Regions from separate parts of the Fictibacillus sp. UD genome, predicted to be linked through region 2. Evidence: riboswitches for the same ligand, from Rfam matches in the RefSeq annotation. Region 2 holds a riboswitch; each other region holds the start of a gene.
The links. A riboswitch is a leader RNA that binds a small molecule or an ion and turns the genes downstream of it on or off. The one in region 2 is predicted to bind S-adenosylmethionine.
Positions count from the first base shown of each region.

Region 1: linked by a shared signal. The riboswitch ahead of P8610_RS17930 (acyl-CoA dehydrogenase family protein) and the one ahead of P8610_RS04780 (MetQ/NlpA family ABC transporter substrate-binding protein) in region 2 are both predicted to bind S-adenosylmethionine.
Region 3: linked by a shared signal. The riboswitch ahead of P8610_RS14025 (PLP-dependent aspartate aminotransferase family protein) and the one ahead of P8610_RS04780 (MetQ/NlpA family ABC transporter substrate-binding protein) in region 2 are both predicted to bind S-adenosylmethionine.
Region 4: linked by a shared signal. The riboswitch ahead of mtnK (S-methyl-5-thioribose kinase) and the one ahead of P8610_RS04780 (MetQ/NlpA family ABC transporter substrate-binding protein) in region 2 are both predicted to bind S-adenosylmethionine.

Region 1 is NZ_JARUHH010000017.1:54,517-57,657, forward strand. It holds gene P8610_RS17925 (DUF817 domain-containing protein) at 1-475, opposite strand, end outside; gene P8610_RS17930 (acyl-CoA dehydrogenase family protein) at 623-1,786, opposite strand; SAM riboswitch class I at 2,075-2,187, opposite strand; SAM riboswitch class I at 2,343-2,445, shown strand; gene P8610_RS17935 (LLM class flavin-dependent oxidoreductase) at 2,564-3,141, shown strand, end outside.
Region 2 is NZ_JARUHH010000002.1:228,540-231,680, forward strand. It holds gene modA (molybdate ABC transporter substrate-binding protein) at 1-471, opposite strand, end outside; gene P8610_RS04780 (MetQ/NlpA family ABC transporter substrate-binding protein) at 633-1,457, opposite strand; SAM riboswitch class I at 1,585-1,701, opposite strand; gene P8610_RS04785 (spore germination protein) at 1,934-3,141, shown strand, end outside.
Region 3 is NZ_JARUHH010000008.1:110,440-113,580, reverse strand. It holds gene P8610_RS14030 (hypothetical protein) at 68-1,177, shown strand; SAM riboswitch class I at 1,354-1,469, shown strand; gene P8610_RS14025 (PLP-dependent aspartate aminotransferase family protein) at 1,664-3,141, shown strand, end outside.
Region 4 is NZ_JARUHH010000012.1:39,237-42,377, reverse strand. It holds gene mtnA (S-methyl-5-thioribose-1-phosphate isomerase) at 1-501, opposite strand, end outside; gene mtnK (S-methyl-5-thioribose kinase) at 505-1,722, opposite strand; SAM riboswitch class I at 2,043-2,209, opposite strand; gene P8610_RS15850 (carbon-nitrogen family hydrolase) at 2,314-3,096, opposite strand.

The DNA.
Region 1 (3,141 bases), on a different contig from region 2:
ATATCCATCTTGCATCGATTAAAAAATGATGTGTAAAGAAATTCATATAGATCAGAAAACATATTCCAAAAGAAAACAGGGGATTAGGCCATCCTGTAATGTGAAGATCTAATCGTCTCCAGCTCTGACAGATATAGCTTGCAACGCTTGCATACATAAAACCGCTGTACAGGGGAACGCCATAGATCTTTGTATATGCCTCTTCAGGATAGCTCCACGAGCCCATATGAACTTTGAACAATTCTAAAGCAAGGCCAATCAAGTGAAAGACACAGATGACTTTAAGTTCATCTATCGTTTCTAGTTTTGTCAGGATCATAACGATCTGGGTCAGCAAGCAAACGATTAGGATAAAATCGTATCGTGGTATGAGAGGGATGCTTATAAACTTTGAAAGTGCTAAAGCGCCAAAGATAACGACAGGAAAGATACAAGAAAGTGCTTGTAAGTATGTGAACTGAACGAGCGCCCTCATGAGCCAACCACCTTTTTATAGAATTAATATGGAAATATATTGTATCTATAATAACCTATGGTGTTCAGAAGCACATCATACAAAAAGCTGTTTATTTTAACATGGATCTGTCAGTTGACAGATCCATGTAAGTCTTGTGAAAAGAGTTTACCTCTTTGGCAGCGCTGCATCCGCTAATGAATAGACAATCGCATCATCTGTTGGTGGATTATGAAGACCGGCTCTTACATCTCGAAAGTGCCGTTGGAGCGGATTTTGTACAGAAAGACTTCTAGCCCCAACGATTCTCATCGCGAGATCAACCACTCTGTTCGCGCTGTTTGTTACAGAATGCTTAACTGCAGCGAGTTCTGTACCTAGATTCTGACGTTGTTCAGGGTGGTTTACCCATTTTTCAGCAACGGCGTGAAGAATCGTTCTTGCTTGAAATAGCTCAAGTTCGATCTTGCCAATCTTTCTTCTCACTTCTGGCACATCTGAGATAGGTCCTGATAAGGTGTTAGGGCTATACTCTGACGCAAATTCTATTGCGTAATTCCGCGCTGCTCTTGCGATCCCTAGGTATACAGCAGGCACTTGCAGATACCAGCCTTTAGGTACGAGGTTCTTCCCATCTTCTACGACAAGTAAATTTTCCTCAGCTACATAAACGTCGTTCAATAGGAGATCATCACTTTTTGTTCCTCTCATCGAGATGCTGTCCCATGTTTCTTTTACAAAAACCCCTTTTTCTTTGTGATTTACTAAGAAAAATCCTTTATGGTTGGTTTCTGAGATTGTGGCTGTGATGACCGAGTAATCAAGGGCTTCTGCCATAGAAGTAAAAGCCTTGCTTCCGTTAATCAGCCATCCGTCTGCTTTCTTGACTGCTGTTGTAGTAGGTATACCCCCTCGAGAGGGACTTCCTGTCGCGCGCTCTGTTTGTGCCAAGTTAATGAGTGCTTTTTGTTCAACAACTTTTCGGCTAAGATTAGCGAACGCGTCGCCTTTCCAATGCCGGTTTTCTGCCGCCTCTAAAAGAGTACCCAGATGCCACCCAAGAGAGAGGGCAGTAGGTGCATCTCCTTCAGCAAGGTGCTCTTGTATCGTTAATAACTCAAGCAGGTTCAATCCCTTTCCTCCATATTCTTTTGGGATGGTGAGGGAAAGGAAGTCATGGTTCTTTAGGTCTTGAAAGTTTTCATAAGGAAAAACACCTTCACGATCAACAAATTCTGCCCGATTCTTGAAAACTTCTTTTAGTTCTAGAGCGGTATTTATCGCTTCTTCAAAACTATGTTTTTGGATGGTTTTTCTCAAAGATATGCTCATGGTATCCTCCTAAAGTTATTTTTATGTAAGTTGGTTTTAGTATTTGGTCTTATAAAAGGACTTCATTGAAAAGTTGATTGGAGTGTAAGGTGGGAGACTCCTGCGGGACAGGTAGGCAGGTGAGACACTTAAAAGTGAAGCGTACGAATGTGGCTCACCGCCTGCCCCGCGGAAAGCGAGCACCTGGAACGGAAATCAACCGCTCACATGACATCGATGGACAACCAAGCACAAAAAAGCCCTCTTTCAAAGACGAAAGAGGACGTAGATTCCATGTGCTAACACGCTCTCTCATCTATCAGACATTCAAAGAACATCTGCTGGAATTAGCACCTTTCTTTTAATAAAAGCGGTTGCTGCAGGATCGTAGGACCAGTTCCTCCCCTGACTCTTGATAAGATACAATTATTTAATTATTAGTCATCACTATAGAGGATAAAGTAAACCGCTGTCAACTAAAAACAGATTGTTAAGAAAATTATTTTATTTCTCTAAATTTCATTGACAGGCTATTTTTATTCCTGTATATTTCGTTACTAAATTGAATATTATCGATTCCTTATCGAGAGAGGTGGAGGGACTGGCCCTTTGAAGCCTCGGCAACAACTATTTTTAGTACTGTGCCAATTCCAGCAAGCTTGTAGCTTGAAAGATAAGAGGAGACGTATACGTATGTTTTTTTTGACGTATCTTTAAACCTCTTCTTAATTTGAAGAGGTTTTTTCATTTTCTCTTGGAACGGGTACAAAAAAATTCTATGCAACGGAGGAAACAATTTTGAGTAAAGAAATTTTGTTTAACGCGTTTGAGATGACAAGTGCTATGCATAATTCTCATGGCCTTTGGAAGCACCCGGAGAACAAGAGACATAGAAACTATAAGGATCTGGATTATTGGATTGAATACGCAAAACTTCTAGAGAAAGGGAAGTTTGATGCTGTGTTTTTTGCAGATGTGCTTGGCGTTTATGACGTGTACAAAAAAAGCAAGCATCCGTCAATCCGTGATGGACTTCAAGTACCGCTGAATGATCCGGCGCTTCTCATATCTGCGATGGCGAGTGTTACAGAAAATCTATCGTTTGCCGTAACGGTTAGTACTACGTATGAACAGCCTTTTGGCAACGCGAGACGGTTTTCCACACTTGATCACTTAACAAAAGGTCGTATCGCTTGGAATGTGGTCACGTCTTACTTGCCGAACGCTGCAAGGAATTTTGGTTTAGAAGATATGATTAAACATGATGAGAGGTACAACATCGCTGATGAATATTTAGAAGTGTCATACAAGCTTTGGGAAAGCAGCTGGGAAGATGGTGCATTTATTGAAGACCACGAAAACAATACGCTTGTAGA
Region 2 (3,141 bases):
CGCGTACGTTCCAGCTGGCACAGACTCTGGCGTTCCGATTGATATTCGGTTGGCTTTCGGTAAATCCTCAAACCTGTTTATTTTTGAGTTGGTTGAAACGATTAGCACCAATTCGTTACGCAAAAGATCTGTTCCTGAGTTTTCTTCGATGAATCCCTCTTTTACAAGTTCATCATATTTATCTTCTGCGGCTGAGAAGAACAGATCAACAGGTGCACCTTGTGCGATCTGCTGTTGCAGTGCTCCTGACGCTCCAAAGTTATATGTAATCTTTACATTCGGATGTTCTTTTTCATAGACAGCGGCGACTTCATTTAACACATCCTGCAAACTAGCTGCGGCTGATATGGTAAGTTCCACTCTGTCTTGAGATTTTTGTTTGTTCAATTGATCTTGCCCCTGTCCTCCGCATGCCGTTAAAAATACGATGAGCATCGTTAGGCAAATCATCATATGATACCTTCTTCTCACTTCATTTCTTCCTTCCACAGCAATGTCTGATTACATTTGATTATAGCAAAGCATTAGCGGAAACTCTTCTATTGTACTTGCTTTCATTTTTGTAAAGTGACTTTCAAATAAAAGAAGCCGCCATTAAGGAGGATTCTCCTTCGTGACAGCTTCTTCTTCGCTTACTCTGTTACTGCAAGTACAGACCCTTTATACTCTTTGTCGATAAAGTCTGTGATCTCTTTTGAGTGAAGCACTTCTAGCAATGTTTTGATTGCTTTTTTATCTTTGTCTCCTTCACGAACCGTGATGATGTTCGCAAATGGTGATTCAGACCCTTCTAGTGCGATAGAATCTTTTTTCGGATTCAGATCAGCATCAATCGCAAAGTTTGTGTTGATTACAATCGCATCGCCTTCATCGTGTTCATATGCCTTCGTTAAAAGGCCTGGGTCAATGTCTGCCACAAATTCTAAGTTCTTCGGATTTTCTACAATATCACTTAGCTGCGCTTCATAGCCTTTTCCTTCTTTTAGCTTGATTAGTCCTTCTGCTTCAAAAATGGAAAGAATTCGACCGTGCTCAGCTACTGAGTTACTTAAGATAATTTTCGCGCCTTTCGGAAGATCCTTTAATGACTTATGTCTTTTCGAATAAACTCCCATAGGCTCGAGATGAACCGCACCTGCGTTTTCAAACTTGTACTTTGGATTGTCCTTCACTTGCTGTGTTAAATATGGAATATGCTGAAAGTAGTTCGCATCGATTTCTTTTTCATAAAGTGATTTATTCGGCAGAATGTAGTCTTGGAATTTAACGATTTCTAAGTCAATTCCTTTTTCTTTCAAAAGTGGTTTTGCTTCTTCTAAGATTTCAGCATGCGGTACGTTCGATGCCCCAACGACGAGCTTTTCGGTTTTCTCCCCGCCATTTGCTGCTGATGATCCACAAGCTGTTAACACAAACACTGCCAAACTTGCGAGTAAAACTTGAATGATTCTTTTCATGATCTAATCCCCTATCCTCTAGTTCTCTATATTTTTGTTTGATAAAAACTCTTCAAGAGGCAGCATGCAAAAAGCCTTCTGAGCTCATAAAAGAGACAGAAGGCTTCTCGAAAAAAGATCCGATTTCCTCTCATCTCTCAGCGTGACCGCTGTTAGATTTAGCACCGTTTCCATACTGACTATTCAGTACGAATGGTTGCCGGGTTTCATAGGGCTAATTCCCTCCACCTGCTCTTAATAAGAGTGTTCATATCAAATTACTTTGTATTATTACAGGAAATCCATGTAATGTCAAACACTTTTTTCGAATTATTCTGAACTCCTTGTGTTTCTTAATTCTGTCGTTGCAGCAATGGCAACACTCACCTTTTCTCTTAAGGGAGATAAAACCGACAACCTCGCACACAAAGAATATTATTAAATCCAGAGGAAATGCTAGGAAAATAACTTACTTCAAAAACGAGTGGGTGCCACACGTGAACTTTTTTAAGAAAAAGAAAAAACAGCCCGAACCAAAACAGACCAATAATCGAGATTCTTTAACCTTTCAAGAGTTGATGCAAAAATTAAGTGCTTCTGCCGACTTTTCAACCGTTAAACAATCATCTGCGAGCACATTTTATATCTCATATTTTAAAACTCTCGTAAACCCGGAATTTGTTCACCGTGATTTATTGCCTTATATCACAGATCTTCCCCTAAAAAATCTGGATGATGTACAGAAACACTTGCCTTTAGATGGCATAGTAAAAACGAAAGATGTTCGCGATATCGCAAACAAGGTAACAGAAGGCTTTATTCTTTTACAGATGAATAAAGAGGATACAGAATGTCTGATGATACCCAGTCTTTCAACAGAGAATAGGCAAATCTCGATTCCAGAAACCGAGTTCAGCGTAGTTGGTCCTAAAGAAGCATTCGTAGAATCACTCGATACGAACTTGAACCTCATACGAAAAAGACTGCCGATTCCAGAGTTTATAGTTAAAGAGGTGCGCGTTGGTAAACTCACGAAAACAAGAGTTGCCATTATCTACATAGATGGAATCGCTGATCCTGAAAACGTAAATACGGCGATCCAACGAGTCAATGATATTGAATATGATCATGTTGTAGACAGCTCTTATATCAACCAAATGATTTCTGACAATGGAAACTCACCTTTTCCACAGCTGATTGACACTGAACGTCCTGACCGTGTGGCGAGTGTATTGGCGGAAGGAAAAGTTGCCATTATGGCGGACGGTTCACCACATGCACTGACAGGACCAACAACAATCGTTGAGTTTTTCTCAGCCTTTGAAGACTACTTCCTAAACTGGGTTTTAGCTTCTGCTTTTCGTTTGATCCGTTTGATGGCAGTCATGTTTTCCGTGTTATCCACACCACTTTATGTCGCGGTTTTAACGTTTCATTATGAGATGATTCCTGAAAATCTGTTGGCGACACTTGTCGCGTCACGAAATGATATTCCTTTTCCGCCTATCCTTGAGGCAATGGTATTAGAACTTTCAATCGAGCTGCTGCGCGAGGCAGGAGCGAGACTGCCAACTAAAGTCGGTCAGACGATCGGGATCGTAGGCGGTATTGTTATTGGAACGGCCGCTGTTCAAGCTGGACTCACAAGCAATGTTCTCTTGATCATTGTCGCGTTAGCCGCGCTCGCATCTTTTACAACACCTGT
Region 3 (3,141 bases), on a different contig from region 2:
TTTTTTCGACAGTTACCGAATATATGTTTCATAAATCGTATTTTCATAAAAGAAAGAGGAACATCTTATGAAAGAGACATTTGACTTGATTGACTATGCTTTGCAAAAAAGTGGACTTGAAGAGCTTAAAGATCCAACGCAAGTCCAATACTTAGGCGAAGGAGCTTGGCATTATGCATATCTCGTTCAGCTGCGCATAGGTGACCCAGTGGTCGTTCGATTCCCTAAAGCAGAAGCATACGGCAGAAAAATTGAGTTTGATGAAGCGGCTTCTTATGCCGAATATGCCGGTACAAAAGCCTACTATGAGCTAGCTAATTCCGTTAAGCCTGGAATATGCCCAGAATTCTTTTACTACCATGTAGAAAAAGACAAAACGTTTACGGTCGAGTCGTATGCAGGTAAAGCCATAAAACTAGAACATTTTACATATGTAGAGGCGTTCCAAGTCGGCGCGGAATTAGGCGAGTTCTTCAGAAATATGAATACCGCAAAACATGGGTTAAAAGGCTTTGGTTATCTGCAATGGAACGGGAATAAAATTGAAGGTCAGATCAAATCAAGTGCTTCTGCATTTATGAAAGAAGAGAACGAAGAGTATATCTCTGATTTTAAAAAATTTATGAATACTTATAATAGCTCTATACATCCAGCAGCTCTTATTCAGCTTCAAGAATGTATGAAGAATAGAGAGATTGATGAGCATAATATTACATTTGCAAATCAAGATACGTCCCCGGAAAATGTATTGATTCACCTTGACGGAAGAGTAAGTTTAATTGATCCTGTACCAATTTTATACAGCGGGGATTCATTAGCAGGAAACTTTCTCAATAACTACCGAACACTGTTTCCGACATTTTATAACGCGCCACGATACGCAAAACATGAATTTGATCGTTTTGAAGACAGATTGCACAGAATGGCAGATGGATTTTTAGAAGGATACTCTAATGGCGACCTTATTGTAAAACAGAGAGTGAAACAAGAAGAGTTCATTCAGTTGACAAGTTTAGCTGCATCGCATTGGGAACTGCTCCAGTCTGATGAATTAACGTCTGAACAAAAAATTCGTTACGGAGAAAGGGAGGCAATCGCCAACCGAATACCGGTACTTGTGAAAAGGATTGAAGAATTTCAGTGGACTGATGAAAAAAGTGGAACAAAGTTAGCATAACTGGCATAGCATGGGCATAATCTTAATTCAAAGCTGACAGTTGAACACTAAGTATTTTGTATAACTTTTATGATTTTTCAAAAAACGGTTGACTTTCTAAAACGTCTTCCTCTATAATCCTATTCAAGAACAAAACAAACATCAGCACGGTAATGTGTTAAACATAATTTAATTATCTCTTATCCAGAGAGGCGGAGGGACTAGGCCCGATGAAGCCCGGCAACCAACAAACCACATTTGGTTTGGAAAGGTGCCAATTCCTACAGATCGTTTTTGATCTGAAAGATAAGAGGAGGACCAAAACCCTCTTCTTAGGAAGGGGGTTTTTCTTTTTCCCCTTATTTTTCTTCAACATAAAACTTCACACCGTAATCCATTTTCATTTTAAAAATTGCATATGAGACAAGGGAAAAGTACTAACCTTTATCCCTAGTTTTCCTATAGATTTTATTAACTTAAATTCACAAAATACAAGGAGAGATTAACATGACAAAATCTTTTGACGGATACGACATTGAGACATTGCTTTTACACGGAGGGCAAGCGCCCGATCCAACGACAGGTTCGCGAGCAGTGCCAGTCTATCAAACTACTTCCTATGTTTTTTCAGATACCGATCACGCACAAAGTCTATTCGCACTTGATGAGCCTGGAAACATTTACAGCCGAATTGGAAACCCGACAGTGGATGTGTTTGAAAAAAGAGTAGCTCTCTTAGAAGACGGTGTTGCAGCGGTAGCTACTTCATCAGGCATGTCAGCCATCGCCCTAGCCATTCTTAATATCGCACATGCTGGTGATGAGATCGTTGCTGCTACAAATCTGTATGGCGGAACGTACAACTTATTTTCTACTACTCTACCGAAATACGGAATCAACGTAAAATTCGTTGATGCTGAAGATCCAGAGAATTTCCGAAAGGCGGTTACACCAAATACGAAGGCTTTTTTCGCTGAAACAATCGGAAACCCGAGCCTGAATGTTCTAGATATTGAAGCAGTAGCGGACATCGCGCATGAAAATGGAGTGCCGCTGCTCATTGATAACACGTTCGCGACACCATATGTAACAAAGCCTTTAAGCTGGGGAGCTGATATCGTCATCCATTCGGCTACAAAATGGATCGGCGGTCACGGAACAGCAATTGGAGGAGTGGTGGTTGACGGAGGACGTTTTAATTGGAACTCAGAAAAGTACCCGGGATTCACGGAGCCTGATAGAAGCTATAACGGACTTCGATATGCAAATGATTTTGGAACGTTGGCATTTGCAACGAAACTGCGTGTCCAGTTATTACGAGATTTTGGAGCTTGCTTAAGCCCGCATAATGCGTTTCTTCTTTTACAAGGTTTAGAGACGCTGCACTTAAGAGTAGAAAAACATGCAAAAAATGCGCAGGAAGTTGCGGAGTATCTTGAAAAACATCCAGCAGTCGATTGGGTGTCCTACCCTGGGCTAACATCTCACCGAAGTCATGAACTGGCTAAAAAGTACTTAAGCAACGGCTTCGGTTCAATCGTAAACTTTGGAATTAAAGGGGGACACGATGCAGGCCGCAAAGTAATTAACAACATTTCACTATGGTCACATGTTGCAAACGTGGGAGATGCGAAATCATTAATTATCCATCCTGCTTCAACAACACATCAGCAGCTAAGCGGTGAAGAGTTGCTAGCAACAGGTGTTACAGAAGAGCTCATTCGCTTATCGATCGGACTTGAATCGGTGAAAGATTTAACGAATGATCTTGATCGCGCCATTCAAGTCGCAACTGGCATTGGATCTGATAAAACAGAAATCACAATCAATGATGAAGGGGTCATTCGCTGGGCGCTGCAATCATCAATATACAGATCAACAGAGAACGGCCAAGAAATTCAACGGCCAAAGACACTTGCTATAGTGGGCTTAAGTTCAAATCCAGCAAGACCAAGTCACAGACTTGCAAGAAAAATGCAGCGCCT
Region 4 (3,141 bases), on a different contig from region 2:
TGTAGCGATAGCGCCAGCGTTACAAATCGTCATTACCGCATCTCCATCTTGCAGAAGGGACAAGGCATATTCACCAATTTTACGGCACGTATTCTCATCTTCTTCTTGAATGGAAAGAGCTTCTGTTTCAATTCTTTTCTTCGCGCCTGTAACTGATGATGCTTCTTGAGCTGAAGCGACGACACGATCGATCGCCCAAAATAAATTAACAGCAGTTGGACGGGAAGAGGCAAGATAGTCTCTTTGTGTTTGCAGTTTTTCTAAAAACTGCTGAAGATCATTTTCTTTTTCTGTATTGCTCCATAGCGCAAGACCGAAAGCGGCAGCTATACCGATCGCGGGAGCTCCGCGAACTTTAAGCTTTGATATTGCATCCCATACATGTTCAATCGTTGTTACATTCAAGTAAACGGTGTGGTGGGGAAGTTGTTGTTGATCCAATATAAGCAGATGATCGCCTCTGTAACGAACAGAAGGAACCCATTTTTCAGCTACAGTCATTTCTTAAGCACCTCTAATCAAGTCAGTCAATTCTGTGATGTTTGTAATTTTACTTTGGTTTTTAATAAGAGCACTTCCAAGCTCTAATGCTTTTTTCTTATAAAACAGTTCCACTTCTTTTTGCGGAATGGTGTCAAGGTCTGCAACATGGGCAAGACCGATTGTTCTTCGGATGATTTCACAGCCTGCATAACCGATTGCTTCTTGGAACGTTTTTTGTAAGAAGTTCTCTAAAACGCCTTCTGTCTTAGCAAAAGGATCCGTCGCTTTCTCGTTCCACAGCTGTGTAAATGTTTCGCTGTACGTATTCCACGTCTTCTCGATCGTTTGTAAAAGGTAAGACTGTAAAGATTCACGATTGAACGGCTCTTTTGCATGAGCGTTCTGTGACAGATGGTTAAGAGCTAGATTCGCTATAAAGTGAGCGATATCGAAACCAGCAGGTCCGTAGAAAGCAAACTCAGGATCAATCACTTTAGTAGAATTATTTTTAACGAAGATACTGCCTGAATGAAGATCACCGTGAAGCAGGATCTCAGCTTTTGTTAAAAACGTAAATCGCAGTTGAGCTACTTCTCTAAGCAGTTCTTTGTCATTCCAAATTTTTTCGACTTCATTTTGAAGTTCAGCGGGGAAATCGTTCGTATCATGATTAAAGAACGGATCTGTAAACACTAAATCTTCGGTAATCTTGCAAAGTTCAGGGTTTGAAAAACGTCCAACTTGTTCTTTTTTCTCAAATGGATGCAGATAAAAATCACTGGAATAAAAAGCTGTTTTAGCAGCAAATGTTCCAATATCCTCAGCCAAAGTTGGGTATGTGTGACCTTCAATGAGTCCTTTGCGAAGGATTACATGATCCGACAGATCTTCCATGACCGTAACAGCTAATGTTGAATCTGAATAATAAACTTTTGGAACGAGGTGTGGAACCGATTCAGCTTCTTTTAAGAGAGCTTCACTTTCAATTCTTGCTCGGTCAAGTGTAAGGGGCCAGCTTTCACCAACCACTTTTGCATAGGGAAGTGCTTGTTTAACGATTAATGCTTTTTTTGATTCTGGGTTTTCGATATGAAAAACTAAATTAAGGTTGCCATCACCGATTTCTTTAACAGACAAGCTGTTTTGTTCAGCTTCATCAAAGAAATCTAGAGGCTTCACGACTTCAAGGACTGTTAGTTCGTTTAACGGTTCATATGTAGGTTTTACTTGTACGCTCATTTTTTGTTTCCCCCCGGAATTTATTTGAAATAAAAAGCTGTTTTTGTATAGCATTGTTGCTCTTGAAAGTGGTTGATTTCCGTTACAGGATGCTCGCTTTCCGGGGGGCGTGCGGTGAGCCACCTCTGCGCGTTGCGCACATAGGTGTCTCACCTGTCCCGCTTATCCTCCAGGAGTCTCGCACCTTACACTTCAATCAACTTGCAATGAAGAGAATTTGCTAAACCATCACAAGCAATTTCTAAGAATAGAATAGATACAAATAAAAAGAGCCTCTTTTCGTATAAGAAAAGAGGCTCGGAATGTTAGTTCTCCCGCGCCTCTTATCTTAGCAAAACATGTTGTTTTGCCGGAATTAGCACCGTGCCATACGCTGAAATCATATCAGCGGCTCCCCGTATAATGCGGGCGCCCCATCTCACAATGGTATTACGGTCGGTTGCTGGGTTTCATCGGGCCATATCCCTCCACCTGCTCTTGATAAGAGACCAAATTATTCGTTTTTTTAATGCGTGTTAATATTCGCGCAATTCATAATCGTTATACTACAACGTGATAGGAAGGTCTGTCAACAACAAATTTTTAAAAAAATTAATAAAGATCGGTTCGTCGATCGTTAAATACTGGAACCTTCAAACGGACCTCGTCTACTAAACTCGGAGAAATATCTGCTGTCAGAATCTCCTCACTATGGGTAGAAGCTTCAGCAATGATATCTCCCCAAGGATCAATAATCATGGATTGACCAGCAAACGTGTTGTTTGGATCTTTCCCGACACGATTACACGCGACAACATAGCATTGATTCTCAATAGCACGCGCGATAAGAAGTGCTCTCCAGTGAGTCTGTCTTTGGATCGGCCACTGTGCCGGAACGAACAAAATCTTTGCTCCATTAACAAACGGTGCACGAATCCATTCTGGAAAACGAATGTCATAACAGATTGCAGCAGAAGAAAGATTGCCGTCAATTGTAAACAGACTGCTGTTTTTTCCAGGTGAGATGTATTTCTCTTCTTCCATTAGCGTAATCAGGTGAGCCTTTGAATAAGTGCCGATATGCTCTCCGTTTCGGTTAAAAGTAAGGGATGTATTGTATACAGAGTTGCCGTCCCGAAACGCGACAGATCCACCGACAATATTAATATTAAGCTCTTTTGATAGTTTGCTTAGCCAGTTTTTAGCACGCTCTCCATAGTGATCACTAATCTGATCTAAGCGAGTTAAGTCATATCCTGTATCCCAAAGTTCTGGCAGAATAATCGTATCAGGATGATGCGCATTTACCGTCTCACGTATTTTATTTTCAATGTGTTCATAGTTTTTATCAGGATTGCCATACTGGACATCTACTTGTATACAGGCAATTTTCATAATTGGACCCCCATCGTGTAAAAAAGTCTTTACAGAATTTCCTTA